3 regions of the Paenibacillus sp. RC334 genome follow, and region 2 is predicted to be linked to each of the others. Evidence: riboswitches for the same ligand, from Rfam matches in the RefSeq annotation. Region 2 holds a riboswitch; each other region holds the start of a gene.

The links. Region 2 has a riboswitch for glycine ahead of sdaAB (L-serine ammonia-lyase, iron-sulfur-dependent subunit beta). Riboswitches for the same ligand answer to the same signal wherever they lie in the genome.
Region 1: linked by a shared signal. The riboswitch ahead of QMK20_RS20120 (alanine/glycine:cation symporter family protein) and the one ahead of sdaAB (L-serine ammonia-lyase, iron-sulfur-dependent subunit beta) in region 2 are both predicted to bind glycine.
Region 3: linked by a shared signal. The riboswitch ahead of gcvT (glycine cleavage system aminomethyltransferase GcvT) and the one ahead of sdaAB (L-serine ammonia-lyase, iron-sulfur-dependent subunit beta) in region 2 are both predicted to bind glycine.

Annotation. Positions count from the first base shown of each region.
Region 1 is NZ_CP125370.1:4,385,942-4,396,383, reverse strand. It holds gene QMK20_RS20150 (beta-glucoside-specific PTS transporter subunit IIABC) at 1-1,291, opposite strand, end outside; gene licT (BglG family transcription antiterminator LicT) at 1,557-2,405, opposite strand; partial or broken gene QMK20_RS20140 (LacI family DNA-binding transcriptional regulator) at 2,639-3,611, opposite strand; gene QMK20_RS20135 (oxidoreductase) at 3,808-4,848, shown strand; gene QMK20_RS20130 (Gfo/Idh/MocA family protein) at 4,879-5,868, shown strand; gene QMK20_RS20125 (glycoside hydrolase family 1 protein) at 6,022-7,479, shown strand; glycine riboswitch at 7,671-7,747, shown strand; glycine riboswitch at 7,765-7,859, shown strand; gene QMK20_RS20120 (alanine/glycine:cation symporter family protein) at 8,019-9,437, shown strand; gene QMK20_RS20115 (carbohydrate ABC transporter permease) at 9,581-10,408, opposite strand; gene QMK20_RS20110 (carbohydrate ABC transporter permease) at 10,432-10,442, opposite strand, start outside.
Region 2 is NZ_CP125370.1:324,445-334,886, forward strand. It holds gene QMK20_RS01545 (non-oxidative hydroxyarylic acid decarboxylases subunit C) at 1-819, shown strand, start outside; gene QMK20_RS01550 (non-oxidative hydroxyarylic acid decarboxylases subunit D) at 861-1,097, shown strand; gene QMK20_RS01555 (pyridoxamine 5'-phosphate oxidase family protein) at 1,157-1,618, shown strand; gene QMK20_RS01560 (serine hydrolase domain-containing protein) at 1,784-2,944, shown strand; gene QMK20_RS01565 (Ig-like domain-containing protein) at 3,117-5,453, shown strand; gene sdaAA (L-serine ammonia-lyase, iron-sulfur-dependent, subunit alpha) at 5,556-6,455, opposite strand; gene sdaAB (L-serine ammonia-lyase, iron-sulfur-dependent subunit beta) at 6,445-7,134, opposite strand; glycine riboswitch at 7,344-7,457, opposite strand; gene QMK20_RS01580 (DUF6359 domain-containing protein) at 7,671-9,248, shown strand; gene QMK20_RS01585 (ABC transporter ATP-binding protein) at 9,573-10,442, shown strand, end outside.
Region 3 is NZ_CP125370.1:4,219,038-4,229,479, reverse strand. It holds gene gcvPB (aminomethyl-transferring glycine dehydrogenase subunit GcvPB) at 1-537, opposite strand, end outside; gene gcvPA (aminomethyl-transferring glycine dehydrogenase subunit GcvPA) at 534-1,889, opposite strand; gene gcvT (glycine cleavage system aminomethyltransferase GcvT) at 2,020-3,120, opposite strand; glycine riboswitch at 3,201-3,297, opposite strand; glycine riboswitch at 3,298-3,486, opposite strand; gene gcvH (glycine cleavage system protein GcvH) at 3,786-4,181, shown strand; gene QMK20_RS19360 (PTS mannitol transporter subunit IIBC) at 4,698-6,176, shown strand; partial or broken gene QMK20_RS19355 (BglG family transcription antiterminator) at 6,260-8,339, shown strand; gene QMK20_RS19345 (PTS mannitol transporter subunit IIA) at 8,336-8,770, shown strand; gene QMK20_RS19340 (mannitol-1-phosphate 5-dehydrogenase) at 8,767-9,912, shown strand; gene QMK20_RS19335 (DUF454 family protein) at 10,130-10,442, shown strand, end outside.

The sequences.
Region 1 (10,442 bases), 1.9 Mb from region 2:
GCAAGCCGATGACAAGCCACAAGAATCCAGCACCAAAATAAGTAGGCAATGCCAACAAACTAGGCAGGGAGAAGGATTTTGCAGTCGCTCCGCCGGAAGCGATAATAGCCCCGCCAATACCACCGGAAATACAAGCATAAATAAATGGCTTTTTCAATTTCAAAGTTACGCCATAAATCGTTGGTTCTGTAATCCCAAAAACAGCCGCCAGCGTAGAGGAACCTGCCAAAGCCTTCATTTGAGTATTTCGGGATTTCAGGAATACGCCCAATGTTGCACCAGCCTGAGAAAGTACGGCTGCTGTAAGCATCGGAAGCATCGTGTCATAACCCAATGTTGCAATATTCGACAGCATGACCGGAACGAAGCCCCAATGCACGCCGAAAATAACAAACACTTGCCAGAATGCCCCGGCAACAGCACCAGCGACCAGTGGGCTTAAATTGTATACCCAGGTAAAGCCGTTAGCCAAGCCTTGACTGATCATGTTACCTATTGGACCAAAGGCCAGGAATGTCAACGGAATAACGACCAGCAAAACCAGCATCGGAACGATAATATTTTTCACAGATTGATGGATAAAGGAATTGAACCAGCGTTCCACATAGGACTGAACCCAGACTGCGAGAATAATTGGAATAACACTGGAACTGTAATTAATCAGAATGATCGGAATACCCAGAAACGCCAATCTTTCCGGGTTGCTTACCGCTGCTATAACCGCCGGATAGACCAGAGCTCCGGCGATTGCCACCGATACAAAGGTGTTTGTCTTAAATTTACGGGATGATGTAACAGCCAGAAATACTGGCAGGAAATAAAATACGCTGTCCGAAGCAGCGCTTAGGATCAGATACGTACCGCTTTTATCATTAATCCAATGGAGTGACAAAATTAATGCCAGAATCCCTTTGAGCAAACCGGCTCCGGCAAGAGCGCCCAAGAGAGGCGAAAAAATGCTGGAAATGACATCGACGGCTTTACCAAGAAAGTTAGTTTTTTCGGAAGACTCTTCCTTTTTCTCACCTGCATTTTCGGCATCCTGCAAATTCGTTTCTGCCATCATATGCTCAAATACTTGACCTACATTGTTGCCGACGACAACTTGAAACTGGCCGCTGCTTTCAACCACCGTAATGACACCGGGCGTTGCTTCCAATGCAGCTTTGTCTGCTTTTGTACGATCATTTAATTTAAATCTCAAGCGTGTAGCGCAATGGAATACCGAATTGACATTCTCTTCGCCGCCAACGAGGGTCACTATTTTTCTGGATAGCTCTTTATCGCTCATGTTCAGAACTCCTTATGAGTTATTCTTGTTATGGATAGGACTTTCTGTTTACTTCATGTTGCTAAGATGCGCCGGCGTGCATCTTTTTAACCTTGTAAACAAGAAAAACCTAAACTCGTGGTAAAAACAACGCACCCTCTCCATAGAGGAAACGCCGATTTCACCATCAGTTTAGGTTTTGCCTGCCTTACCAGTCACAATCCATGAACGATGAAGGTATGAAGTTTTTAGACAGATTTATGATTCGACTTGTTACTTGGCAATGTTATTCCGCAATATTATTTCGCTCGGTCACTCGATGAATATGAATGGTCAGATATACATATTCGTCCTTGCTTAAATATTGATCGTATGTTTTTTCCAGATATTCATTGATCTTTTGCGCACAAGCGAAAGCTTCGGTATATGTCTGCTTTACCTGGTTGTACAAAAATTCTTCGCCGCTGTGAATGACCTCTTTACGAATCACCCGCATCGCAAAATATTGCAAATGCGTCAAAAATCTCGAATAGCTAAAAGAGGACTCGTCCAGCACAATACCGTAATGATACGTAATAATATTCAATATATGTTGAACAATCTCGGTCATTTTCAGCGTAGACTTCATTTCGTTACCGTCGATCCGAGCATTCACCATATGCAATGCGATAAAGCCCGCTTCGTCTTCGCCCAGCTTCACACCAAGCGTATTTTCAATTTTTTGCAGAGCATCCAGCCCAACCTCAAATTCTTTCTTGTAAAAGCGCTTAATCTCATACAGCATCGCGTTTTGGAGCGCGAGCCCCTTCTCTTGCCGCTGTATCGCAAAATGAATATGATCGGTCAGCGTTAAATAAATATTATCGCTTAATTCCGTATCCAGCACTTCCGTTGCATGGGTTACGATTTCATTCACGACCTCCAGATGAGATACGGGAATATCGTTTAGCAGCTCGGTAAGCTTGGCCGTGAACTCGTTTTCATTTAACATGAAAATCTTATCTATTTTATCATCATCGACTTGGTCCCCAGCCACCTTTTTGAAGGAAATGCCTCTTCCCATCACGATGACCTCTTTGCCTTTGTCGTTTTTAGTCAACAGGACGTTGTTATTGAGCACCTTCTCAATAATCATTGAAGTTCCCCCCTCCCATCCTTTACCAATAAAAAATGCCTAAGCACAATTCAACACTATTGTTAGCAATAGCACTCAATTGAACTCAGGCATTGCCCGCATCACCGGTCACAATCCTTTATATAGTGCTATTGTAGCACAAAAAAAAGCGATTTCAACATATTTTATTCTTATTCGACAAAAAACATTATAAACACAGGTCCTTTCGCCTAGCCCCTCAGTTAAGCGTTACTCTATGTAGTCGTGCGCTCAATGAGGCTGTATTGCAGGGGTTGCAGCTCCATTTGGCGACCTACGAGCTGAGGGGAAAGCATGTAAAAGGCATTTTGCGCCTGAGCCTCGATTGGATTCTGAACGGTTGTAATGCCCATCGTATGCGAGAGCTCCGTGTTATCAAACCCGACGATCGCCAGATCTTCCGGCACGCTCAGCAGTTGTCTGCGTGCTTCGCAGAGAATACCAACCGCCACATAATCGTTGGAGCACAGAATAGCCTGTGGGAATTCGTCCCGATACTGTAACAAATCGCGCACCACCTGCTCACCATCACGGATGTTATAGATGGAAGATTGATTCCAATGCTGCAATACAGGAAGATTATGCTGCTCCATGATATACGCATAGGCTCGTTGTCTGCTGTGGGTGTTGATGCTGCTTGGGCGGCCAAAGGCATTGGCTATACGAGTATAGCCTTTTTGTATCAAGTGTTTTAGCGCCAGCATGTATCCTTCGTACTGGTCCATGGCGACGGAGCGAATATCGGTATGATCCATTCGTTGCCACGACACGATCGGGCCATACTTGCAATAAGTGCTTAACAAATCGGTATCATTTACACAGGAAATGATGACCAGCGCATCAATTCTTTTTTCTTTTCAGATCTTCGAAGGCCTGAAGCTCTTTCTTCTTGTCTTCTCCCGAAGTATAAATTATCGTTTGAAATTCGTACTGGCCCGCCACCTCTACAAAGCTATTCAGAAATGCGAGAACAATTTCATTAATGGTTGAAGTGATGATGCCAATTTGAAGGGTCTGACCCTTGGATAAGGAAATGGCGTTCCGGTTGGGAACGTAATCCAGCTCCTGCATGATTTTTAAAATCTTACTTCTCGTCTCCCGGCTCACATGGGGGGACTTGTTTAACACTCTGGATACCGTAGCTTTGGAAAAGCCCGCCAGTTTGGCAATTTGATCAAGATTCGACATGCTGCTTCTCCTCACATATGAAAAATATTTGACATGAAACGCGTTACAACGTTTAGGATGCTTATGAGGGCATTACGTCTATTTTATAGCATCTGTCGATGCATTTCAAAAAAACGTTCCTCATGTTGTGGTATTATTCTGGCAATACTTGCGATATCGTAAAGCTAAGCCTTTAGGAAACGAGGGGATTTGCGAAATGACGATTCAAATTGCATATTTAGGATTTGGCAAAAGTACAACCAGATATCATCTGCCCTATGTTCAGATCAGGGACGCCTTTCAAGTATCGAGAGTGTTCACACGCCAAGTGAGGGAGGATATGGAAACGGCCTACCCCGACATTCAGTTCTCGGATCAAATTACGGACGTTCTGGGCGACCCGGAAATATCACTCGTCGTTGTATGTACGCCTTCCTCTACGCATTATGAATATGCAAAATTGGCTCTATCCCATGGCAAGCATGTGCTGGTGGAAAAGCCTTTTTGTGAAAACCTTGAGCAAGCGCAAGAACTGATCCAATTCGCCAAGGAAAATAATCTCATCATCATGCCTTATCAAAACCGGAGGTTTGACAGCGATTATCTGGCGTTCAAGGAAGCACTCCATTCCGGAAAGCTGGGAGACATCGTCGAAATTGAATCCCATTACGATTATTTCCGTCCCAATGCCAGTATGCCCGGCGGCAATCCTGTTAACGGAATGTACTACGGACTCGGTGTTCATACGCTGGACAGGCTCATCGCCTTATTTGGCAGACCGGAGCAAGTCGGATATGACATCAAGTCTATCCGTACTCCTCATGGCGCTGATGATTACAATGAAACTATATTATATTACCCGGACAAAAAAGTGATTGTAAAAACTTCTCTTGTGGTGTGCCTGCCTTACCCGCAGTTCACTATTCACGGCACGAAGGGCAGCTTTGTCAAATGGGGAGATGATCAGCAGGAAACCTGGCTGAAAGCCGGCAAGACCCCGGATGCGGAAGGTTTCGGACTGGATAATCCCGCTTCCTATGGCAAACTTAAATACGTTCCGCCCGGAAGTAGTGAAGCTATCGAGGAAACACTTCCTACGCCAATAGGAGATTATGGACAATTGTATGACTCGTTGTACGAGTCCATTGTGCACGGAACACCCAAGCTGGTTAAGGACGAGGATATTTTGCTGACAATCGAAATATTGGAAAGCGGCTTTAAGCAGCCTTCCCCGTCAATCGTTGATTTCCGGCGATAGGCTCGCCATCAAGAAAGGAAGTTACGCCATATGAAGCTCGGAATGATTGGAACTGGATGGATCAGCACAGAATGGGTTAAAGCCGTGAAGGAAGCTGGCGGCTGGGAAATTACAGCACTCTTTGTTCGAAATAAGGACAAAGGCGCAGCTTTTGCCGCCGGGTGTCAGCTTGAAAACATTACGCTGTATGACAGTTTGGAAGAGATGGCTCAATCCGATATTGATGCCATTTATATTGCTACGCCCAATTCCTTGCACATGCTGCAAGCGCGTCTTTTTTTGGAGCATGGCAAACATGCGATTGTCGAAAAACCGATCAGCCTGACAGAACAGGAATTGCGAGAAGCTTACGAGTTGGCTGACCGAAATGGTTGCTACCTGCTGGAAGCGGTTCGTCATATCCATGAGCCTAATTTTTTGCGCCTTAAGGACAACTTGAAGCGCGTGGGCAATATCCAGGGTGGCACCTTGTACTCCATGCAATTTTCCTCCCGGTATGATCAGTTGCTTTCAGGAGATACTCCTAATATCTTTTCTCTGTCTTATGGCGGGGGTGCATTAATGGATCTGGGTGTGTATTCGCTGTATTTTGCCATTGATTTGCTTGGAGCCCCTACATCAGGCTTGTACCGTGCCAAAAAGCATGAGAATGGCGTGGATTTGGGCGGCCCGATCCTACTGTCGTATCCCGATTTTACACTGGTGATCCAACTGGCCAAAAATGCTGTAACCACCAACCGTGTTGAAATTTACGGGGACCAGGCCACTATGATCTCCAGTGGTGTCTCTGGTATCACGGACGTATCGGTTCTGGATGTCCGTACTCAGGAAACAGATACTGTAAGTACTCCTGAAACTCATCATTTCATGTTTTACGAGGCTCAGGAATTTTATCGGATCATTGCCGAAAAGGACAAAGACCGCTACGAAGAATTGAAGTCATTGAGCATTGAGGTTCAGAAGATCAGCAATGAACTGCGCCATCAAAATGGCATTTATTTTGAAGATGGACAAAAATAACTAAAGAAGGAGGGGATGTATTATAAGTACTAGTAGCTGCCAACCCATGTGAAGTTGCTTACAATGAGGATGGCAAAGGCTGGTCCATTCAGGTCGTTATGGAATACTCCACAAGTGTTTAACATATCCAATAAGAAAAGAGGCTCTCATACTATGACTAAGATATTAAAAGGATTTCCGAAAAACTTTCTGTGGGGCGGGGCAACCGCAGCTAACCAATTGGAAGGCGCTTTTGACGTAGATGGAAAAGGATTGTCCAGTGCGGACGTGATTGCTTATGTACCCAAAGCAGAGCGCACAAACGATCATGCTATAGAGATTTCGTCCGAGCGACTCGAAGACATTTTGTCTGGTAAGGTAAATGCCCGTTTTCCAAAGCGCGAAGGTGTGGACTTTTTCCATCATTACAAAGAAGATATCGCATTATTTGCGGAAATGGGCTTTAAGGTATTCCGCATGTCCATTAACTGGTCGCGGATTTTCCCGAATGGTGATGATGCGGAGCCGAATGAAGCAGGACTGCAATTTTACGATAATGTATTTGACGAGCTGCGCAAGTATGGGATAGAGCCACTGGTGACATTGTCCCATTACGAAACACCGCTAGGTCTGACACAGAAATATAATGGCTGGCTCGGTCGCGAAGTAATACAGCACTACGTAAATTATGCCGAAACGGTGTTTACACGTTATAAGGATAAAGTGAAATACTGGCTGACTTTTAATGAGATCAATGTGATGACGATGAGTCCGTTCACAGGTGGCGGTGTGGTCATTGATCGTGTAGATAACAAGCAGCAAGCGATCTATCAAGCCCTGCATCACCAGTTTGTGGCGAGCGCATTGGCGACAAAACGAGGCCATGAGATTATTCCTGGCTCTCAAATCGGATGTATGCTGGCTCGTATGGAAAGCTATGCACATACGTGTAACCCGGAAGACGTGCTGAAAAGTCAGCATGAAAACCAGATGAATCTGTTCTTTACGGATGTACATGCCCGTGGGGAATATTCAAATTATATGAACCGTTATTTTGAAGAAAATAATATTGTTTTGCACACAGAACCCGGCGATGCCGAAATTCTGAAAAACAACACGGTCGATTACATCTCATTCAGCTATTACATGACCTTGACTGTCTCTGCAGGTCCGGAAGGCGAGAAAGCAGCGGGGAACCTGATTGGCGGCGTGAAAAATCCATATTTGCAATCCTCTGACTGGGGCTGGCAGATTGATCCGATCGGCCTGCGTGTTACGCTGAACACATTATATGACCGTTATCAAAAGCCGCTGTTCATCGTGGAAAACGGCTTGGGTGCATATGACAAGGTGGAAGAAGACGGCTCCATTCACGACACGTATCGCATTGATTATTTGCGCCAACATATCGCTCAAATGAAGGAAGCGATTGCGGACGGTGTGGATCTGATCGGTTACACTAGCTGGGGACCTATCGACCTTGTGAGTATGTCCACTTCCGAAATGTCCAAGCGTTACGGATTTATTTATGTTGATCTGGACGATGACGGTAACGGAACACTGAAGCGCTCCAAGAAGGATTCTTTTGACTGGTACAAAAATGTAATTGCCACCAACGGCGAAGAACTGTAATCCAAGCTAACTGAATATAACCCAATATGGCCTGGGGGCGGGTGCGGCAGAGAACATCATGAGGATGAATCTGGCTGCGCCCGCCTTTATTTTATAGGCTCATCTTAAGATAACCAAACGACTTCACAAATTTTTCACTTGTAAAAAGCTGAAAGTTTTCTGTATAATAAAAAACAATTTCATATGTCTGGTTGATGTTTGCGGGAGATGGAACGTAAGTTCCGACCGAAGGGGCAAAACTCTCAGGTGCTTGGGCTGATTACAGCAACAAGCGGGACCGTAAACGGACAGAACTCTGGAGAGACCCTTAATTGGGCGCCGAAGGTGCACCGCAGATATCATCTGCTTAAACTCTCAGGCAAAAGGACAGAGACGCGAATAACCTGTGACAGGGGATGCCCTAGGCTTTTTTATGAGCTGTTAGTGGCTGAATCCTGCACAAGATGGTTGTATTTTTTCGTGCCTTTAACCTCTCCAGGAGTCGAATCAGCGGATTTGACTCTTTTTTGTTTTTTAATATGCAGGAGGAGCGGGTTGAAATGAATTTGGTACATGTGTTAGAAACGATTAGCAGTTGGATATGGGGGGCCCCACTGATCATTCTCGTTATGGGAACAGGTCTGTGGCTGACCATACGGTTGAAAATGTTGCAGGTTTTCCGCCTGCCTCTGGCGATCAAGCTGATCGGAAAGGCCCCAAATGAAGGTAGTGGGGATGTCAGCAGCTTTGCGGCCCTGAGTACGGCGCTGGCGGCTACAGTAGGTACAGGAAGTATTGTCGGCGTCGCGACAGCGATAAAACTGGGCGGACCGGGTGCTCTGTTCTGGATGGTTGTTGCAGCCTTTTTCGGGATGGCGACGAAATATGCGGAAGGTGTACTTGCAGTAAAATACCGGGTGAAGGATCGGAATGGACAATTTTCCGGCGGCCCTATGTATTATATTGAAAAAGGGCTTGGACGCCGCTTTAAACCGTTGGCGATGCTGTTTGCTTTTTCCGGGATGCTGGTAGCGCTGTTCGGGATTGGAACATTTCCTCAGGTCAAAGCGATTGTATCCTCAACCGAAAACAGCTTCGGTGTTCCACCAATTGTAACGGCATTGATTATTGCTACCCTTACGGGACTCGTTACTATTGGAGGGCTCAAGAGCATTGCCAAGGTATCGACCAAAGTTGTTCCCTTCAAAACAGGCTTGTACGTGTTGATCTGTATGATCGTACTGATTCGGTTCGCCGATCAGATTCCTGCCGCACTCGCGCTTGTGCTGCATTCGGCGTTTTCGACGACGTCTGCGACGGGTGGATTTGCCGGAGCTACGATTATGCTGGCGATGCGCAGCGGGGTAGCCAGAGGGATTTTTGCCAATGAGGCCGGATTGGGAAGCGCACCGATTGCAGCCGCAGCCGCCAAAACCAAATGGCCTGCGGAGCAAGGGTTGATTTCCATGACAGGTGTGTTTATAGATACGATGATTATTTGCGTGATGACCGGGCTGACGCTGCTGGTTAGCGGCGTATGGAGCGGTCCTACCGATGCGGGCTTGATGACGCAGCAAGCTTTCTCCAGCGCATTCCCGCTTGGTGCGGAACTGCTCACAATCATTCTGATTATGTTCGCGTTCACCACGATGCTTGGCTGGAACTACTATGGAGAACGCTGTGTTGAATATTTGCTGGGTGTCAAATGGATTAAGCCGTACCGTTATCTGTTCATTGCGCTGGTTGCCGGAGGCGCGTTTATTAAGCTGGATGCGATCTGGTTGCTGGCAGATATCTTTAACGCCATGATGGCCTTCCCGAACTTGATTGCACTGCTCGGCTTGTCGGGAATTGTAGTTGCAGAAACCCGTACCTATATGGATTCCTTGTATCCTGACAAGAAAAAGGGAATACTTGCAGGTGCCAGTGCAGGAGCAGCCATAGAAATAGAAGAAAAAGGACAAACAGTCAGCTCGTAAAGTCCGATATATCCGGATTTAAGAATATTGACTCTGCAAGATCATTTGCCAGGATAACGAAAGGGAGTGTCCCTCAGCCATTACAGGCTGGGAGGACACTCCCTTTTTGCGTTTTAGAGCAGGATAAAGCTGACTCAGTAAATCTAATCTTTGACTGCTCCAGCTGCAAGATCGGAAATAAACTGGCGGCTAATGAAAAGAAATAAAATGATAAGCGGCAGTACAGCCAACAGGGTGCCAGCAATGACCATCGCATAATCCGTATTGTAAATACCGTTTAATTGGGACAACGCAATCTGGAGCGTAAATTTGCGCTCATCGGTTAATATGATTAACGGCCATAAATAATCATTCCATGCTCCTATGAAGGTGAATGCGCCGAGAAAAGCGAACGCAGGACGTAGAATCGGGAGCGCCACATTCCAATACAGCCGAAAAAAGCTGCATCCATCCATCCGTCCTGCATCCAGCAACTCCTTTGGAATGGATTCCTCTGCATATTGGCGTATCCAGAAGATGCCGAAGGCATTCACCATCCCCGGAATGATTAGAGCTTTGAACGTGCCCACCCATCCAAAGGCGGCCATCATGACAAAGGAGGGGACAAGCGACAGTTGGGAAGGGACCATCATCGTAGCCAGCAGAATGATGAATAATGCTTTTTTGCCCGGAAAATCAAACTTGGCGAATGCAAACCCGGCCAGTGAATCGAAAAACAGCACCAACAGGGTAACGGAGCTGGCTACAAAAAGCGTATTAAAAAAAGCTCCGGCAAAATCAATCTGCTGCAATACTCTCGTCACATTGCTCCAGAAGTGGCTTCCAAACCATAACTGTGGTGGAAAACGATAGATGTCCGAAGTTGTACGGGTAGCCATGACGATAAGCCAGTAAAAAGGAAACATCGACAGAATCATTCCCGTCGACAGCCCGGTATATAAAATAACGGATTTTACACGTGCCTGCATCATGTTGTAGAACCCCCTTTCTGCCGTTATTTTTTGC
Region 2 (10,442 bases):
GCTATTGCCCTCGGATGTGAGCCTGTGATTACCACAGCTGCTTCTACGCCGCTGCTGTACGATCAATCGGAATATGAGATGGCGGGCGCCATTCAGGGTGAGCCTTACCGTGTGGTCAAAGCGAAGGATGCGGATCTCGATCTGCCTTGGGGAGCTGAGGTTATTCTGGAAGGTGAAGTGTTGGCGGGTGAACGTGAGTATGAAGGTCCATTCGGTGAATTTACAGGTCACTATTCCGGCGGCCGCGCGATGCCAGTCATTCAGATTAATCGTGTATATCACCGTAAGCAGCCTATATTTGAGCATTTGTACATCGGGATGCCTTGGACGGAAACGGATTATATGATCGGTGTGAATACAAGTGTACCGTTGTTTCAACAGCTCAAGGATGCATTTCCTAATGAAATCATAGCCGTTAATGCCATGTATACGCATGGGCTGGTCGCTATTATTTCCACGAAAACCCGTTATGGCGGCTTTGCGAAGGCTGTGGGGATGCGTGCGCTAACGACTCCGCATGGATTGGGGTATTGCAAGCTGGTGATTGTGGTGGATGAGGATGTCGATCCGTTCAATCTGCCGCAGGTCATGTGGGCGTTATCCACCAAGCTGCATCCGAAGCATGATGCTGTCATTGTGCCGGGCTTGTCTATTTTACCTCTTGACCCCGGCTCTGATCCGGCAGGTATGACGCACAAAATGATATTGGATGCGACGACACCCATAGCACCGGATATTAGAGGCCATTATTCCCAGCCGCTCGATTCCCCGCTTGGTGTAGCAGAATGGGAGAAAAAGTTGAGTCACATGCTTCGTTAAATATGTTTGAAAATAAAGAAAGATTAAAGGAGTGCTGACAGATGCATATTTGTCCCCGTTGTGAATCTAATCGTTCGGAGGTCGTTACCCGTTCGCCAGTTAAAGGCGCCTGGGAGGTCTTGCTGTGTCCTGTATGCATGTTCACATGGCGCACCTCGGAACCAGATAGCATTACTGATCCGGCAAAGTATAAATCGGCGTTCAAGGTGAACCCCCAAGATATTCCGAATGCTACCCATGTCCCTCCTATTCCAGAGCGGGTACAGCGTCGTTCGTAACCAGATGTAAATTGTGGTACTTTGAAGATATAGGCCAAATGTAAAGGGGAGTATACTTCATGCAGACACCAAGGATCGGCAAGGAGCTGTTCACGCTGTTGGACGGCAAGGCATTGGAGAACAAGCAGCATGAAGCGATGATGCTGCTGACGGTCACTGAGGATCAGTGGCCGCATATTGCAATGATTAGCGTAGGCGAGGTTGTAGCGCTGGATGAGGGAAATCTGCGTCTGGCACTATGGCCGGGCACGACTACGACGGGCAACATGATTCGTACCGGGAAGGCGACACTCGCGGTGTTCATCGGCGGGAAGGCGCATTATGTCCGATTGTCGCTGGAGCATTTGCCGATGTTGCCCGGAGCCAAGCATGTACGCGAACGGTTTGCGGCACAGGTATTCGCAGCCCGAGAAGATTCGGCCCAATATGCGGATATTGTGACAGGTGTTACGGTCCGACTCAAGGAGCCGGAAGCAGTGTTAAATCGCTGGAAAAAAACAGTGGCAGAACTGTTAATGTAAAGCCATTTGGTTATGAAAATAATCTTTGTAATTACTAATTTTACCGTTAAAATAAATGCGAGGGGATAAGCGCTTACAAGAAATTCAGGTTGGGCTTGTTGTTACAGGAAATTAGAGCACGAGGGAAAGCTTGTTTCTTTTGAAAGCAAAACAGGAGGAATGAATATGTCTCGTTTTGAAAAGGTAGATCAGTTATTACAACAATTCATAGCGAATGGGCCAGCAGGTTGTGGTTGTGCCATTGCGCAAAATGGCCAAGTGTTGTATGAAGGGTATCACGGATATGCTGATCTGGAAGCTCGAAAACCAATCACTGAAGATACCGTGTATCGCTTGTTTTCCATGACAAAGGTTATTGTATGTGCGGCTGCACTTATGCTGTATGAACGCGGACAATTTTTGTTGAATGAGCCTTTGTATGAATATTTACCCGAATATCGTAATTCGTATGTATTCAAAACCGCTCCTAACGGACATACCTATATGGATAAAGCGGAGACTCCCATTTTAATTAAGCATATATTCAATATGAGTGCGGGTCTTCCTTACGCTTCCGAGTATTCAGATACAGGAAAAGCTATGCAAAAGGTCATTACAGCGTTAAAGGACAAGCAGGGGAAATATGATCTGCGCGCAGAGATTAAAGCGCTTTCTGAAGTTCCGCTTGCCTTTGAACCGGGAACACGATGGTTATACGGATATGGACATGATCTTGTTGCAGGTCTTATTGAAGTCATTTCAGGAAAATTATTAGGACAATTCCTAAAGGATGAAATTTTTGATCCGCTTGGAATGAAGAATACAGGTTACCGTTATCGTGGAGATATTGAATCGCGTATGGCCTCTTTTTATCAACGGACAGACACCGGAGAGCTTGAAAAAATTGAGGGTTTCTTGGATGAGCATCATCAGCCGGACGCTGTATATGAAAGTGGAGGGGCAGGTTTATATTCGACAGTTAAAGAGTACCTCACATTTTCACAAATGCTGTCGAATGGCGGTACGATAGACGGTGTGAGGCTTTTAGGGAGAAAAACAATTGATTTAATGCGCACCAATCATCTGAGTACAGCCCAATTATCCGATTTTACGAATTCATATCATACAGGTTATGGTTACGGATTGGGCGTGCGCACGTTAATTGATAAAGCGGCTGGACATGCAAACAGCTCTATTGGAGAATTTGGCTGGTCGGGAGCAGCAGGTACTTGGGTTTCTATAGATCCAAGCGAGCAGTTCTCGGTCGTTTATATGCATCAGCTGGCCCCAAATATGGAAGAATACCACCATTTGAGGCTTCGTGCAGCAGCTTACAGCTGTTTGTAAAAGTGAGGTTATATGTAACGGCTTAATCTTTGTCAGTACCGATTCTAGTTAATAAGGACCAAATTTTCTTTAAAGCCTAAACTATTCTTTTCCACATGTCGACATAAAACGTAGGTATAAGGATTTTGCGAAATCCTTAATTTTAAGTTTCGAAATGGGAGGGAATTAGATTTTGAAGAATAGATGGTCCGGTTTCTTGGCGTTGGTCATCCTGATCTCAAGTTTTACATCATACGCAGGGTTTGCATCCGCAGCTGATCCGGTGCTTTCCAAGATTGTCCTTTCCTCTAACGAGGTGACTGTGCAGCAGGGAGATACGGCTGCGTTGACGGCTACGGCTATTTACGCCGATGGGACGACTTCAAATGTAACTGTAAGCACGGATTGGAAAAGTGATAATACTGCTATTGCTACGGTATATAACGGTACAGTTTCTGGTAAGGGCGAAGGGGATGCGACTGTGGTTGCAACCTATAAGGATAAGATACAATCGGTTCAGGTACATGTAACGAAAAAGGTTAAGGCGCTCACATCCAGTGTACAAAGCTTGAGCTTGCGTTCAAGCGGCACAGGACAGATCAATCTGACAGCGACTTACAGTGATAACACGACAGCTCAGGTATCGGGTGATGCTACCTGGACCTCGGATAACCAGAAGGTAGCAACCGTAGTTAACGGATTGGTTACCGCTCAGGGAGCAGGTACAGCCAACATTAAGGCCGTATACGGTCAACAAACCGTAACGATTGCTGTGCAGGTAGAACAGGTTAAACGTTTGGATGTCAGTCCATCTGAGGTTTCCCTTTTGCTGAAGGATACCGAGAAGGTCAAATTGACAGCGACCTTCCCGGATGGAACCGTGCAGGATGTTACTGAGTCCGCCGAGTGGAGCTCCAGCAATGCAGCCGTGGCGGATGTACTGAAAGGCACGATTACGGGCTACAGCGCAGGTAAAGCGACGATTACCGGTAAATACGGTACGATGTCTGCTACCATTTCGGTGGATGTCGATCAAACGAATAAGCTGAAAGCCAGCGAATCCAATATTTTTCTCCGTTTGGATGAATCCAAAAAAGTACAGGTTTCTGCGGTGTACCCGGATGGAACGGTAACGGACGTCACGGATAAAGCTACATGGTCCACAAGCGATGAAAAAATTGCGACGGTGACCAAAGGAACGATTATGGCGATTGGAGCGGGTTCGGCTACGGTGACCGCGAAGTATGGCGATAAGACGGTTTCGATTAAGGCAGACGTGGAAACGTCCAGATATCTGGATTTGAGCGAGGACAAGTTGAGCCTGAATGCCAAGGAATCCAAGAAGCTCAAGCTAACCGCGACGTACGTAACAGGTACGGAAGAAGATATCACGGATAAGGCAGAATGGAAATCCAGCAATGAAGATATTGCTTTTGTCAGCAAGGGTGAAGTGACGGGCTATAAAACAGGTGAGGCAACGATCACTGCTTCTTATGGCGGCAAAACAGTCACAGCGACGGTATCTGTGAATGTGCCTGGTGACCTGTCCCTGTCCTCCAAAACAGCAACGATTGATATTGATGAGGATTATGTTGCTACTCTGACCGCTACGTATGCGGATGGTCGTAAGGAAGATGTGACACAGGATGCAGAATGGACTTCAAGCGCGGAAGATGTTGCTTCGGTGTCCAAAGGAACAATTACGGGTAAAGCAGCGGGTAAGGCGGCTGTTACCGCCACTTATAATGGCAAAAAGCTGACCATTAATGTACAAGTCGGTCTCGTAGACCGTTTGGAAACAGACACACGCGTGATTGCGCTTGGTGCCCAGGAAACGAAGCAGTTGAAAGTAACAGGCGTCAAGAGCAGCGGTACAAAAACAGATGTAACCAAGGATGCCACCTGGACTACCAGCAATGTGAAAGTGGTCGAGGTTAGCGAGGGCTTGATCAAAGCGAATGGCAGTGGTAAGGCTACTGTTACAGCTTCTTATGGCAAGCAAAGCATTACATTTACAGTAGAAGTGGATGTAGCGCAACAGATTGAGGCGGATGCTATCGCGTTATCGCTTAAATCAGGAGATCAAAAAACCATCGCAATTGTGGTCAAATCCAGTGATGGCAAAGAAAAGGACGTTACGGCCCAAGCCGAATGGAAAACGTTAAATTATAAGGTAGCTACAGTCAAAAAGGGCCAGGTTACCGCGGTAGGCTACGGTAAAACCAATATTCAAGCGAAGTTTGGCGGGAAATATATCACCGTACCTGTGGATGTCGATACGCTTAAATATTTGCAAACCGACGAAGTCTCGCTGAATTTGAAAGCAGGACAGGTAGCTAAGGTTACGGCTACAGCTACGTATAAGGATGAGTCGGAGAAGGATGTATCCAAGCCGGCAGTCTGGTCCTCGTCCCGAATTATTGTTGCCACGGTCAAAGACGGCAGCATTAAGGCACAGGGTAAAGGTAAAGCTGTGATTACCGTGAAATATGCAGGGAAAACGACGAAGGTACAGGTGAACGTACAGTAAAAAAAAGAGCAAGCATACGTCTAAGGACGACATGCTTGCTCTTTTTTTATAAGGCGACTGTTCTCTCCCCATGTGTTATTTGGGGTGGCAGTCGCCTGAAAGCTACGACTTATCCTTCTTGGCTGGTATGTTGCGCGTAAGCGACTCCGTCAGACGCTTGCCGGTCGGCGTTTGGGCCAGGCCGCCCTTGGCTGTCTCGCGGTGCTTGGACGGCATCGCGCTGCCGACTTCTAGCATCACGTCGATGACTTCGTCAGACGGGATGGCGCTGCGCACACCCGCCAGAGCCATATCCGCGGCGGCAAGCGCGGTCACGGCTCCCAGCCCGTTGCGCACGATGCACGGAATCTCCACGAGTCCGGCGACGGGGTCGCAAATCAGGCCGAGCGTGTTCTTGAGCGCGAGGCCCACTGCATGGATGGCCTGCTCTGGCGTACCGCCGCGCAGCTCGACCATGGCCCCTGCGGCCATCCCGATGGCTGAGCCAATCTCGGCCTGACAGCCTCCCTCCGCACCGGAGATGAAGGAATTGTTGGCGATGACGTAGCCAATCGCTCCAGCGGCGAACAGTCCGCGCACCATATGCTCGTCATCCCAGCCGAACCGCTCCTGCGCGCTGATGAACACACCGGGGATGACCCCGCATGAGCCTGCGGTGGGTGTGGCGACAATGCGACCCATGGACGCATTGACCTCTGACACGGAAAGGGCGTACGCCATGGCGAGTGCCGAGGCATCGCCGGAGCAGGTTTCCCCTGCACGCAAATATTCCGCCAGGCGTTTGCCGTCGCCGCCTGTCAATCCGCTGCGGGATACAGTGTCCTGTGTTTGTCCGCGATGAACGGCCTCCTTCATGACTTCATAATAATCAGCCATTTGGCGGAAGATTTCTTCCTCCGGTGTGTTCGTCTCTTGTACCTGTTCCTTGATCATCAGGCGACCAATCGTAGTGGATTCCTCGGCGCACAAGGCACCTAATTCATGCAGATGGCTAAACCGCATCGGATTCAGCTCCTTTTTTCAAGTTAATCATTTTGATTCCATACATATGAGGCAAAGCCCGCAGCTCGGCAATTAATTCAGCCGGAGCGGGGCTATCGGTTTCAATAGCAGTGAGCGCTTCGCCATCCCGGCCTTTGCGATCCACGTGCATATAGGCAATGTTAATGTCAGCCGCGCCCAGCGCTGAAGTCACCGCGCCCAATGTTCCGGGCTTATCCGAGTGAAGAAGCACCAGCGTAGGCAACTCTCCGGTTAGATTGACCCGGAATTCGTTGAGCTGTTGAACATGAATGTTTCCACCGCCGATGGAGGAGCCTAGCAGCGTGCGCTGATCTTCACCCTTCCATAGCTCGAAGCGGACCGTGTTCGGATGAGGGGCGGGCAGTCCGCTGACAGCGAACTCTACTTCCATCCCGGCCTGCTCTGCACATTGCTCAGCATCCGGAATCCGGTAGTCGTCTGTATCGTAATTCAGCAGTCCGGCAATGAGTGCCAGGTCTGTGCCGTGTCCCTTGTACGTATCGGCAAATGAGCCGTACAGCGTCATGCGGGCACGGTCAGGTTGCACACCGAGCCAGTGCCTGGCAACACGTGCGAGCCGCACCGCGCCAGCGGTATGTGAGCTGGAGGGTCCGGTCATAGCCGGACCGATAATGGAAAATACATCTTTGAAACGCATGGTGTGGCCCCCTGTATGTTTGAATATCATAGTATATGGTGCTGCCGCGCCTTTGCGCGGGTGTGACGGTTTCTAATGCTGACGCAGCATGTAAGCACAAAAAAGGACAGGATAAGGAAATTTCCCTTATCTCTGTCCTCGTTACCTGAGAGTTTCGTGCGGTGTATACCGCCTTACCCCTTGGGTGGCTTGCGCTCTCTCCAGAGTTGCGTCAGATGACGATACATGGACCTGAGAGATTATCCGCCAGCCGGGTGCTGACGTCTTGCTCCTTCGGTGCTGCCGGGATGTGATTCCCGGACAGGCTCTCCCGTCATCTTCATTCGCGTATACCGTTCAACAATTCCTCCTAAGCGTAATGTATGCCATGCCCGGTGTCAATCACAGGTTGGTATTTTACAGAATCAGGAATCTTCTCAATAAAAAAGATTAAATTTTACATAATTATGGATGAAATCAGGAAGGAATTAGAAGGTTGATAGCTAATCTGATAGAGGACAAGCTAATTTATGGAATAATGGGAGGGACATTTACGTATGGTAAAAGGTTTTCGGTTCACAGGTTCACGCTTGAAAGGAATGCTGCATCTGGCGGCAATCGTATCACTGCTGGTAGGACTCTTCGTTCCATTCGGCCAGGTCAAGGCAGAGGGCGCGTTGACGGTAGCGGAAGCGCTTCAGCGTCAAAGCAGCGGAGGTACGGTGACGGTAGAAGGCTACGTCGTCGGACATGCCACTGGATCGAAAACGGCTAATTTCTCTGCCCCATTTGCAAATGATTTTAACGTACTGATTGCGGATCAGGCGAGTGAACGCAATACATCTAATCTGTTAAATGTGCAACTGACATCCGCGTATAGAGGACCATTCGGGCTGTCAGGCCATCCTGAGCTGATCGGCAGCAAAATTCGCGTGACGGGTGCGCTGGGTGCCTATAACAATTTTGGTGGAGTGAAAAGCCCAAGCGCTCTGGAACTGGTAAGCGGAAGCGAGCCTGGGAACCCTGGCGAACCTGATCCTGGTACTACATTGCCGGATGGAAAAGGCAAAAAAGTGCTGTTCGATAATACGCACGCACAGACAGCCGGAGCGGCGGATTGGGTTATAGATGGAGCCTTTTCCGATTTTGCCAGCGGACTGCGTAATGCTGGTTTTACCGTGGACCCGTTGAACCGTTCCATTCCTTTTACCTATGGCGAGCAGGCTATAACGTACGACAAGCTGCGCCCATATGATGTGTTCATCATTGGTGAAGCCAATGTTGCCTTTAAGGCATCCGAGCAAGCTGCTCTGGTTCAATATGTGAAGAATGGAGGCAGTATTTTCTTCATTTCTGACCACTATAACGCAGACCGGAACAAAAACCGTTGGGATTCCTCCGAGGTTATGAACGGCTACCGCCGTGGAGCCTATTCCAATCCGGCCAAAGGGATGACTACAGAAGAAGCTGCATCACCAGCTATGCAGGGACTAACCAGTTCCGACTGGCTGGCAACGAACTTTGGCGTTCGTTTTCGCTACAATGCACTCGGTGACGTAAATGCCACGGATATCGTAGCGGCAGATCAATCCTTCGGCATTACGAAGGGTGTACGTTCGATTGCCATGCATGCTGGTTCTACATTGGCGATTATGGATCCGACCAAGGCTAAAGGAATCGCTTATATTCCTACAGGCACGAAAAAATGGGGCAATGCCGTGGACCAGGGTGTCTATAACGGCGGGGGCCGTGCTGAAGGGCCTTATGCTGCTGTAGCCAAGGTAGGTCAGGGCAAGGCAGCGTTTATCGGTGATTCTTCGCCAGTTGAGGATGCCACGCCGAAATATGTACGTGAGGAAAACGGACAGTCGAAGAAGACGTACGATGGTTTCAAGGAAGTCGACGATTCCACCTTCCTGGTACAAACCGTCCAATGGCTTGCATGGAAGCAGGACTATACGAAGCTGTCCGATGTGGCGGGTCTGACGCTGGACCAGCCAACACAGCTGCTGCCGTTCGAGGAGCCTGCGGCTTCTACAGAACCGCAGCCTGAGCCTTGGGCTGCTCCGGCAGCGGGCTACAAATGGTACGATCCAAGAACGTTCAAGTCCGGCTCCTATGGAGCGGCTTCGTAACCAGCGAAGAGAGTACAATTTGAGCTGGACCAGCCAGTCGCTTGATCCCTTTAAGGGGGTCAGGCGACTTTTTTTGTGCTGAAAATTAACCTGTGGTTGGTTATTTCATTACATTTTGTGCCAGAAAGGTCGCGCTACTGCTGAATCATTGGTTTTTTCAATGATCGTGATAGTCTATTCTTAATTGATATATCCATATACTGGTGATAGGATAAGTTCAAATTATTCCGACTAAATCGGTATGTAATGTTGATGAGAGGTTTAACATCAAGCGTGGCGCGCATAAGCAGGACAAGGCCATGGAGAACGGAGGAAGCATATACATTGAGTAGCGAGCCGGTGTTGGAGATCAAAGGGTTAACGGTATCTTTTCGCATTAAGGATGAATATTACCCCGCAGTCGACCATCTGGATCTGACGGTCAATCCCAATGAAGTGCTGGCTGTGGTCGGAGAGTCCGGCTGCGGCAAAAGCGCGCTGGCGCTTTCGATAGCACAACTGCACGATCTGGAGCGTACCCGCGTGGAGGGACAGATTCTTTTTAAAGGCACGGATCTGAATCGTCTCTCAACAGGGCAAATAAACAAAATCCGTGGAGCAGGCATCGGCATGATTTTTCAGGACCCGCTGACCGCGCTGAATCCGCTAATGAGCATTGGTAAGCAAATTGAGGAAAACCTTGATTATCATACGACCCTCTCTACGAAGCAGAAAAAGGTGCGTGTGCTGGAATTACTGGAGAGTGTGGATATTCCGAATCCCGTACGTGTATACGACCAGTATCCGCATGAGCTGTCAGGGGGGATGCGGCAGCGTGTGATGATCGCCATTGCCATCGCTTGTCGTCCTGCCCTCATTATTGCAGACGAGCCGACTACAGCGCTCGATGTAACCATTCAATCTCAAATTCTCGACTTGCTCAAGCAGCTTCAACAGGAGACTGGAAGCGGCATTATCCTGATTACGCACGATCTTGGCGTTGTGGCAGAGGTGGCGGACCGCGTGGTGGTCATGTATGCCGGAGAAATCGTGGAAAGCGCCAATGTTTTTGAATTGTTCCGACAGCCCCAGCATCCGTATACGCGCTCTTTGCTCGCATCCATGCCGGGATCACATACCAAGGGAGAACCGTTGCACGTCATCGGAGGAATCGTCCCTTCCTTGCAGGATATTCCCCGCAATAGCTGCCGCTTT
Region 3 (10,442 bases), 2.1 Mb from region 2:
CGCTTCGTGGTAGGAGCGGATCATCATCAGCCCGGTCCATTCGCCATGGGCGCCCGCGGCGGGCTGAAGGGTGACGGCATCCATGCCGGTTAACGCGGCCAGATCGTTTTGAAGCGTATGGAGCAGCGCCATGGCCCCCTGGATGCTGTCCTCCGGCTGGTACGGATGGATTTTGGCGAAGCCTGCATAACGGGCGACATCCTCATTCACCTTGGGGTTGTATTTCATCGTACAGGAGCCGAGCGGATAAAATCCGTTGTCCACGCCAAAATTACGCCGTGACAGTGCAGTATAATGTCGAATAACGTCTACTTCGTATACCTCGGGCAATGCCGCAAGCTCGCTGCGCTGCGCATAATCCGGCAAAAGCTCTGCCACCGGACGCCGGGGAACATCGCATTCAGGCAGGGAATAGGCGATACGGCCCGGTCTGCTCAATTCAAAAATGAGCGCCTGCTCATGCTTTTTCATCTGATTCCGACTGGATTCGACTTCTGGATTCGGTGTACCCTGATCTTGTCCTGTAGTATGCGTCATAGCAATCCCCCCAAGGTATGCACGAATTGATCGATCTCTTCCTTTGTTCGTTGCTCTGTCACGGCAATCAGCAAGTGACCTGCATATTCCTCATAATCTCGCCCTAAATCGTAGCCGCCGATAAATCCGGCAGCAAGCAATCCGGCTTGCAGTTTATTCATATCGGTACCCTCAGGTAACCGCAGGGCAAACTCGTTAAAGGTGGGTGCAGTAAAGGAGGCAGTCACGCCCTTCAAGCCGAGTAGTTGCTCCAATGCGTAGCGGCTTTTGTGCAGGTTTAGCTCGGCTACTTCCGCGATGCCCTGTCTACCCATGACGGACAAATACACAGAGGCAGATAAAGCGAGCAGTGCCTGATTGGAGCATATGTTAGAGGTGGCCTTTTCCCGACGGATATGCTGCTCCCGTGCCTGCAAGGTCAGCACGAAGCCGCGTTTACCGTTGCGATCTGTGGTCTGGCCCACAATACGGCCGGGGATACGGCGCATATGCGCCTGAGAAACGGCAAAGTAACCACAGGTTGGGCCACCGAGGGAGGAGGAGATGCCAAGCGGCTGCGCGTCTCCTACGACAATATCCGCGTCCTGCTTGCCGGGCGCTTCCAGCAAGCCCAATGCCAGTGGATTGGCACTGACGACCATAAGACCCTTGTGCGCATGGATCAGGTCAGCCATCGGCTTCAGATTTTCCACGGCCCCGAAAAAATTAGGGCTTTGGACCAAAACTGCCGCCGTCTGCTCCGATATGGCCGCCGTTAATGCCTTCACGTCAGTTACACCATCTGCACAGTCGATCTCCACGACATCCAAATCCAGCCCGCGTGCATAGGCAGCCAACACCTGACGTGCCTCCGGATGGACGGTCCGCGATACGATAAGCTGCTTGCGGCGGGTGGCAGCGGCGGCCAATGAGCCCGCTTCTGCCAGCGCAGTCGCTCCATCATACATACTGGCATTGGCTACAGCCATGCCTGTTAATTCGCATATATACGATTGAAATTCGAAGATGGCTTGCAGCTCGCCCTGGCTTACCTCCGGTTGATAAGGAGTGTAGGCCGTATAAAATTCCGAGCGTGAAGTGATATGCTGGATGACGGATGGAATATGATGATCGTAAATCCCTGCGCCGAGAAAGCTGGCGTGCGTGTCAGTATTGGCATTTTGCCCGGCCAGTCCTGATAAGTGGCGGGTTAAGGCTCTTTCGTCTAACCGAGAAGACAGGAGCAGCTCCCCCTTATACCGGATCGCCTCGGGAATATCGCTGAATAAATCGTCGATGGACGATGCGCCGACCACGCGCAGCATTTCAGCTTGATCCTGCTCGGTCATGGGAAGATAGCGGTGTTGTTTCATTGGGTCTGGCTCCTTTCAACCAACAAGATCGTAAAAACGTAAAACGATTAACAAATGATTAATAAACGATTGCCCACTGGGCAGCGGTTAGTAACGGATCACGATAGTTATAGTAAGACGAGCGTTTAAATCAGCGTGGACGTTTATAAAAGGGCGCTGCTACCACCTCGGCGCGCAGGCGCTTGCCACGAATCTCGACCTCCAGCGGTGTGGATAGGGAACTGAAATGACTGTCCACCAGAGCCAAACCCAGATTACGCTTTAAGGTGGGCGACTGGGTTCCCGTTGTGACCTCGCCAATGTGCTGTCCTTCCGCAAAAACGGGATAATGGGCACGCGGGATGCCGCGGTCGAGCATTTCCAGTCCGATCAGCTTGCGGGGAATACCTTGTTCTTTCTGACGTTGCAGGGCCTCTCTCCCGATAAAATCTCCCTTATTCAGCTTGACGAAGAAGCCTAAACCAGCTTCCAGTGGCGAAATGGTAGCGGACAACTCCTGTCCGTACAGCGGTAGCCGTGCCTCGAAGCGCAGCGTATCCCTGGCTCCAAGTCCGGCGGGAACCAGACCATACGGCTCACCGATGCGAAGCAATCCGTCCCACACTGCCGGTGCATCCGCCGTGGGCACATAAAATTCAAAGCCGTCTTCCCCCGTGTATCCGGTGCGGGAGACGAGCGCTTTTGCCCCGAACAATTGCACATCCTCATTGAATCGGAAGGATGCCAGCTTCGTAATGTCCGTGTCTGTCACGGCTGCGGCAATACGCGCAGCTTCAGGTCCTTGCAATGCCAGCAGTGCTACCGCATCTGATACGTTTTCCAGATGAACGGATGCAGGAGCATGGCGAAGCAACCAATCCCAATCTTTGTCGATATTCGAGGCGTTCACAACGAGCATGTAACGCTCCGGCCCTTTGCGGTAAACAAGCAGGTCGTCTACTACACCTCCATCCGGGTAACACAGCAGCGAATATTGGGCCTGGCCCGGCTCCAATTGGCTGACATCGTTCGTCGTCACCTGTTGCAGAAATGCTTCGGCTTCCTGGCCCTCGACCAGGAATTCACCCATATGCGATACATCGAACAATCCCGCACGTTGTCGGACAGCCTCATGCTCCTTTTGAATGCCGCTGAACTGTACAGGCAGCTCCCAGCCGCCAAAATCAATGCAACGAACCCCCGGCAGCGTGCCGTAGGAGGAATACAGCGACGTTTTTCGCAAGTTAGTCATTTTTTCACTCCTATCCAGTGTGATCAGCTAAACAAAAAAGACAGGCTGAAAAAAACGTATGGACGGCAGTCCACACACTTTTCTTCAGCTCTGTCCTTGATACCTGAGAGTTACCCCGGTGTGTACCAGGTTTCCCCTTGGGTGATCCGCCTGTATGGCGAATGCTCTCCAGAGATGCGTCCGGCAGAGGTCCTTTTGCCTGAGAGATTCACCTGCGGTGCAGGTTTACTCCTTCGGCGCTGCCCTTGGATCAGCTATACGTCATCCGGCCCTGCCGGTAACAGCTTGATCCGACTCGCTTGCTACCTTGTTTTCACAGGCGGCAACAGCTATGCGAGTTTTGGCAGTCTCTCCCTCCACGTTCATCCGCGTTTACAGTTATCGGGTATTTCTAAAAGCACTTGTTATAACCCATTAATACGCAAATTTATTTGAAATGTCAACAAAAATGTCATCAACATCATTTTATAAAACATTTTATTCATAAATAAGGATATGTAAGCGTTTGTTATATCCTGCCGTATTTTTAGTTAGAACGATATATGGAGAAATGTGAAATATTTTTGTTAGTATTATTGACATGAGAGTTCTTGTTGTCATAATCTTAACCTGTCACAGACGGGTAGGCGAAACGATGTAATCCATATGGAAGCGAGGCGAGCAGGATGAGTGAAGTGAAGCAGCAATTTTGGTACACAGAGGAACATGAGTGGGTTCAGCGCACAGAGGATGGAACGGTACGAATCGGTATTACGGACTTTGCACAGCATCAGCTGGGGGATATCGTTTTTGTGGAGCTGCCTGGGGAGGGAGCAACGATTGAGCAGGGGGCAGAGATCGGTACTATTGAATCGGTAAAGACAGTATCCGACCTGTTCGCTCCGGTGACGGGAACGGTGTTGAAGGTGAATGAAGCGCTGGAAAGTACGCCTGAGCTGGTGAACGAGTCTCCCTATGAAAAAGGCTGGATGATCGAAGTGGAGATTGGAGGAGATGTAGAGGAATCATTAAGCAAGCTGCTGTCTGCGGATCAGTACGAGCAGTTGACTGCCAATGAGTAATAATGGGGCAAATTAGGTTGGATAACTGAATAAGAGTGGCGTTTGTCCACTCGGTTTTGTATAAAAATAGTCGCGATGATTGGGCATAGCGGCTATTTTTTGCTGTCTTTTTTGGCAAGCGTAATTACGTTCTTTTTCCCTTGTTTGGAGGATATTCCTTGTATAGAAATGGTATAGATGACGCATGGTTTCTCGACTAAATTCTAACGTTTCAGGCCACATTAAGAGGAATTATGCCTAATGATTTCGCGCCTGTTTATCTTAAATTTAAATGTTGTCATCAACGTTCATGACGAAAGTACGTTTTCATTTCGTTGATGAAGATAGCGTTGTCATTTAGTATGAATTTTAAGAAAAGGTAGTGATGCTTATTACCTGGGTATTTTGCAACAATCCCAAGAGCGATTTCAAATCAGCAATAGATAGATCGAAACGGTTTAGTTCGTTTATCTATTGTACTTTCGAGCGTTGGGAATCGAATGATGCAAAATACTGACCTATAAGGAGGATATGAATATGAGCACAGTGGACGCAAAGTCCAATTCAAACGGAGGCGCTCGCGTTGCCGTACAGCGTTTCGGTCGTTTTCTCAGCGGTATGGTTATGCCCAATATGGGGGCCTTTATCGCGTGGGGATTGATCACGGCACTTTTTATTCCGACCGGATGGTTCCCGAATGAGGGTTTTGCACAACTGGTTGATCCGATGAAAAATTATTTGCTGCCGCTGCTGATCGGTTATACGGGTGGCACAATGATTCACGGACAGCGCGGAGGTGTGATCGGGGCCATTATGACGATGGGTGTCATTGTCGGGGCGGACATTCCGATGTTCCTCGGCGCGATGGTAGCGGGTCCGCTGGCTGCATGGATATTGAAGAAATTCGACAAAGCGATTGACGGCAAAGTTAAATCAGGCTTTGAAATGCTGGTCAATAACTTCTCGGCAGGGATTATCGGGGCGATTTTAGCGCTGCTTGCTCATGTGGCAATCGGACCGTTTGTACAAATTATCAGTCAAGTGTTGTCAGCAGGGGTACAGTTCCTCGTGAACGCAGGGCTTTTGCCGCTCGTCAACCTCATTATTGAGCCCGGAAAAGTATTATTTCTAAACAACGCACTGAACCACGGAGTATTGAGTCCGATTGCGCTGGAGGAGGCTTCAAGAACAGGCAAATCCGTTTTGTTCATGCTTGAATCGAACCCTGGACCAGGGCTCGGTATTTTGCTGGCCTACTGCCTGTTTGGTAAAGGCCCTGCGAAGTCGTCGGCTCCTGGCGCGGTTATCATTCACTTTTTCGGCGGGATTCATGAAATTTATTTCCCTTATATTTTGATGAAGCCGATTCTGATTCTTGCTGCTATAGCAGGGGGTGTGGTGGGAACGTTCTGTTTCATGCTGACAGGTGCCGGACTGGTAGCAGCTCCTTCACCGGGTAGTATCATCGCTTATTTCCTGATGACGCCAAAAGGCGGATATTTGCCAATGCTGAGCGGTGTGATTGCTGCTGCGGTCGTATCGTTTGCTGTTGCTGCTGTGTTACTCAAGACAGGTAAGCAAAAAGAAGAGGGGCTTGAGGAAGCGGCATCCCGCATGAAGGATATGAAAACTCAAAGCAAGGCTGCAGGCGAAAATACCACTGTAACGGAAGATAACCGCGAAGCTGATCGGGCTGCGGAGATTGGTGAAGTTCAAACGGTCAAGGATAAATCAGATGTGAACAAGATCGTCTTTTCCTGTGATGCAGGTATGGGCTCAAGCGCTATGGGCGCCTCGATTTTACGCAAAAAAATGAAGCAGGCGGATGTGGATGTCACGGTAACGAACACGGCAATCAGTGAGATTCCGCAGGATGCGGATATTGTTATTACGCAAAAAACGTTGACGGACCGGGCTAAAACGGTGGCTCCAAATGCCGAGCATATTTCTATTGATAATTTCCTGAAGAGTCCTGAATACGAAGCGCTGGTGGAACGTCTGAAATCCGATTCTTAATCCCCTGTAGTAGTCAGGCCGCCTTGTATGCAGTTCGTGTGTTCTGCGGAAGGGATGAGCTTGGGAAGGAACGGTATGCGCTTATGAATATTACGAAACGACAACGTGACATCGTGGAATATCTTCTGGAGCAGTCCCAAGAGGTAACGGCCGGGGAAATTGCCACGAAGATTAATGTCAGCACAAGGACGGTTCACCGGGAACTCAGTGCAGTCGAGCATTGGTTAGCGGCTCATGAGGTAAAGCTGGAGAAAAAATCAGGGATTGGTATCTATGTGGATGCCGACCCGGCTCAGCTTGTATGTCTGCGGGAGCAATTGATGCATACGAAGTCGGACGAATATTCGGCTGAGGAAAGAAAGATCGTGGTTCTCTGTATGCTGCTGGATACACAGGAGCCGATCAAGCTGCTGGCGCTGGCTGCTGATTTGAAGGTCGCAGTAACTACTGTCAGTCATGATCTGGACGAATTGCAAGGCTGGATCGTGGAACGGGGACTCGTGCTTGTGCGCAGACGCGGGTACGGCGTCGAGATTACAGGCCGGGAGACGGACAAAAGACGGGCGATTTCCGAGCTGGCTCTAGAGTATTTGGATGAATCGGATCTGTTTTCCAGCCGGGAGGAGCTTCGTCCTGTGACACGTGTCGCTGACAAGTTGCTGGAGATGATTGGCAGAGAGAACCTGCTGACCGTGGAAAATGCCCTCTGGCAGCCCCATGAGAAATGGCTGAAAAACATGGTGGAAAGCAAATATATGGAGCTGTTGATTCAAATTTGCGTTTCGCTGGCACGTCTGCGGCTCGGATACGTTGTGGATCATCGTCTCTCGTATTCCAAAACAGATTCGGATGAGAATATCATGCTGCGCACAGCTATGGTGGAACGCATATGCACGGAATTGTCAGAGGCGCTGGATATTGATTTTCCAGAGCCGGAACGATCTTATTTCAGACTGCTATTCCGTGATGCCGAGGATCATTCAACCCGGCTGCTGCCGCTGGATGATCTCGTACTGCTGGAGTCGGTTCATGAGTTGATTCGTCGTGTAGAGGAAGAGACAGACACGCCATTGGCAGAGGATCGTGTTCTGCGTGAAGGACTGATTGCCCATATGGCTCCGGTACTCAAACGTTTGAAGGAAGGCAGATCCATCCGTAATCCCCTGCTCCAGCAAATCCGCAAGGATTACGGCAGCTTGTTCGACTCGGTGAAGAAGGCTGCGGCGGGCATGACAGAAATGGAAGTGCCGGATGAAGAGATCGGATTTCTCGTCATGCATTTCGGCGCTTCGCTGGAGCGGCTGCGACAATTGCGGCGGGAGGTGCGGGCCATCGTCGTCTGCACGAGCGGCATTGGATCATCCAGGCTGCTGGCAACAAGGCTCGCCAAGGAGCTGCCACAGATCAAAATCGTGGATAGGGCCTCATGGTACGAGGCGGCGCGGATTCCGAAAGAGGATTATGATCTGATCATTTCGACGGTGGAGCTACCGCTGGAACCGGATCGCTATCTCAAGATCAGCCCGCTGCTGACGCAGGAGGAGAGTGACCGTCTGCGACATTTTATCCAGCATATTACACTCAAGCATCCCAATGATCAGCAGCAGGAGCAGGCCGTCCAGCCCGGTCAGGGCATGGAGTGGCTCACGGGGCTGCGAAAAAGTCTCGAGGAAATTGTACACATTGTACAGCAATTTCAAGTGTATACGCTGGAAAATCAGGGGATGGATATGCGCGCTACCGTACAGGCTATCTGCATGCTGGAGGCGGGGCGGGGGGAACGTCACAGAGCCTTCTGGCATTGCTGCACAGCTCATGGAAAGAGAGCGCCAGGGTAGTCAGGTGATCCCTGATACCTCCATAGCTTTGTTTCATACGCGCAGCCACTATATTCGCGAGCCTTCGCTTACGCTGTATAAGCTGGCAGAGCCGCTGCTGGCGGATGCAGGCGAACAGGTAGATTGCGTGCTGCTTATGTTGGGACCTCGCGAGCTGCCGAGAGAAAGCCTGGAGGTATTGAGCGAGATTAGTGCATTACTACTTCGGGAAGACATGGTTACGCTACTGAAACACGGTAGCCGTGAGCATATCGCCAATTATATATCGAGTGAACTGGCTGAATTTTTTCACAGTAAATTAGGGACAGGGAGGAACCTACCGTGAGCATTATGACGATAGACAAAGTAAAAATGAACGCAACCGCCAAAGACAAATATGAGGCGATTCGCATGGCCGGACAAATCCTGCTGGATGCCGGACATATTACAGGTGAGTACATTGACAAGATGCTGGAACGCGAGGAGATCGTGTCTACCTATATCGGGAACGGGTTGGCTATTCCACACGGCACGAAGGAATCCAAGACGTTTATTCAGTCGACAGGCATCTCGATCATTCAGTTCCCGCAAGGTGTAGATTTTGGGGAAGAAAAAGCATATATGGTGATCGGCATCGCAGCACAAGGCGGCGATCATATGGAGATTTTGACGAGTATCGCTGTGGTATGCGCGGAGGAAGAAAACATGGATAAACTCCGCAACGCGGTGACCCCTCAGGAAATTATCGATCTGTTCGAAAGTGAGATGGAGCTATGAGAGCCGTCCACTTTGGAGCAGGAAATATCGGTCGCGGATTTATCGGATTGATTCTATCGCGGGCAGGTTATGAGGTTGTCTTTTCGGATGTTAACGACACTCTTGTATCCGAGTTACGCCGGCGCAAGCAATACACTGTAGAGTTGGCGAATGATACCAAGGATGCGGAGATGGTCACGAATGTAACCGCGATTGATGGCAAAGATGCAGCGGCTGTAGCGGATGCGGTAGACCAAGCTGATCTGGTAACGACCGCAGTGGGTGTCAGCATCCTCAAGCATATTGCAGCAGGCATTGCCGAGGGAATTAAGCGGCGGGTAAAACGCGGGGCAGCGCCGCTACATGTGATCGCCTGCGAAAATGCAATCGGAGGCAGCGCCCAACTGAAAGAGCATGTTTTTGCGCTACTGGATGAGGCGACTCGTGCCAAGGCGGAGGCTTCGGTTTATTTTCCCAATGCTGCTGTAGACCGGATTGTGCCGATCCAGCATCATGAGGACCCGTTGCACGTGCAGGTAGAGCCTTTTTACGAGTGGGTGGTGGATCGATCGCAAATGGCTTCTGACCATAAAGAGATCGAAGGCATCCTTTACGTGCAGGATTTGGAGCCTTACATTGAACGCAAGCTGTTCACGGTGAATACGGGGCATTGCGTGGCGGCCTACCTTGGTTATGCCGCGGGTTATGCTACCATTCAGGAAGCGATGAAGGATGACAAGGTGGTGGATTCGATACAAGGTGCACTGGAGGAAACAGGGGCGGTGCTTGTGAAGCGCTTCGGTTTGGATCAGGCGGAGCATCAGAAGTACATTTCCAAAATTTTGGGTCGCTTCCGCAACCCTAATCTGATAGACGAGGTTACTCGGGTCGGACGTTCACCGTTGCGGAAGCTGTCTCCCAATGACCGTCTTGTACGTCCGGCACTGCAAGCGGAGGAGTATGGCATCTTAACGGATCATCTGGCGCTAGGAATGGCTGCTGCCTGTAAATTTGATATTGCGGAGGACCCTGAGGCAGTCGAGCTTCAGCAGGTGATCCGCAGCGAAGGACTGGGTGTGGCGCTGACACGCTATACATCCATACCCGCAGACCACCCGCTACATCGGCAGGTATTGGAGCAATATGATATTATAAATTCATAAAACAACCTAATATCGCGCGTTATTTTCGATAATCCTCTTGAAGCCAATACATCTACATCAACACCCACAAAAGCGTGTTCTGTAGAGATATGCTTCAAGAGGATTTTTTTATGCGTGATTTACATCACATAACAACCTGTCTAAATTGTTTATATTGATAATGATTATCATTATCCATCAAATGGGTCATCATCATATCTTTTTAGGGAGGATTACAGTGAAACCGATCTATGTTACCTTAGGGTTTCTATTTTTGGCGCTTGGAGTGATTGGCGTGGTGGTACCGTTGCTGCCGACTACGCCGTTTTTGCTGCTGGCAGCCTTTTTCTTTATGCGGGGGTCTAAACGGATTCACCAATGGTTTTCGAATACCTCTTTGTACCATAAGCATCTGGAAAGCTTCGTCCAAACGAGATCGTTGAAGCTGTCCACTAAAATCACGACTCTGGGATTGGCGTCAGCCATGCTCATTACCGGCTTTATTTTAACCCCACCAGTGTGGGCCAAGGTGATTATCGGGTTAGTCATCC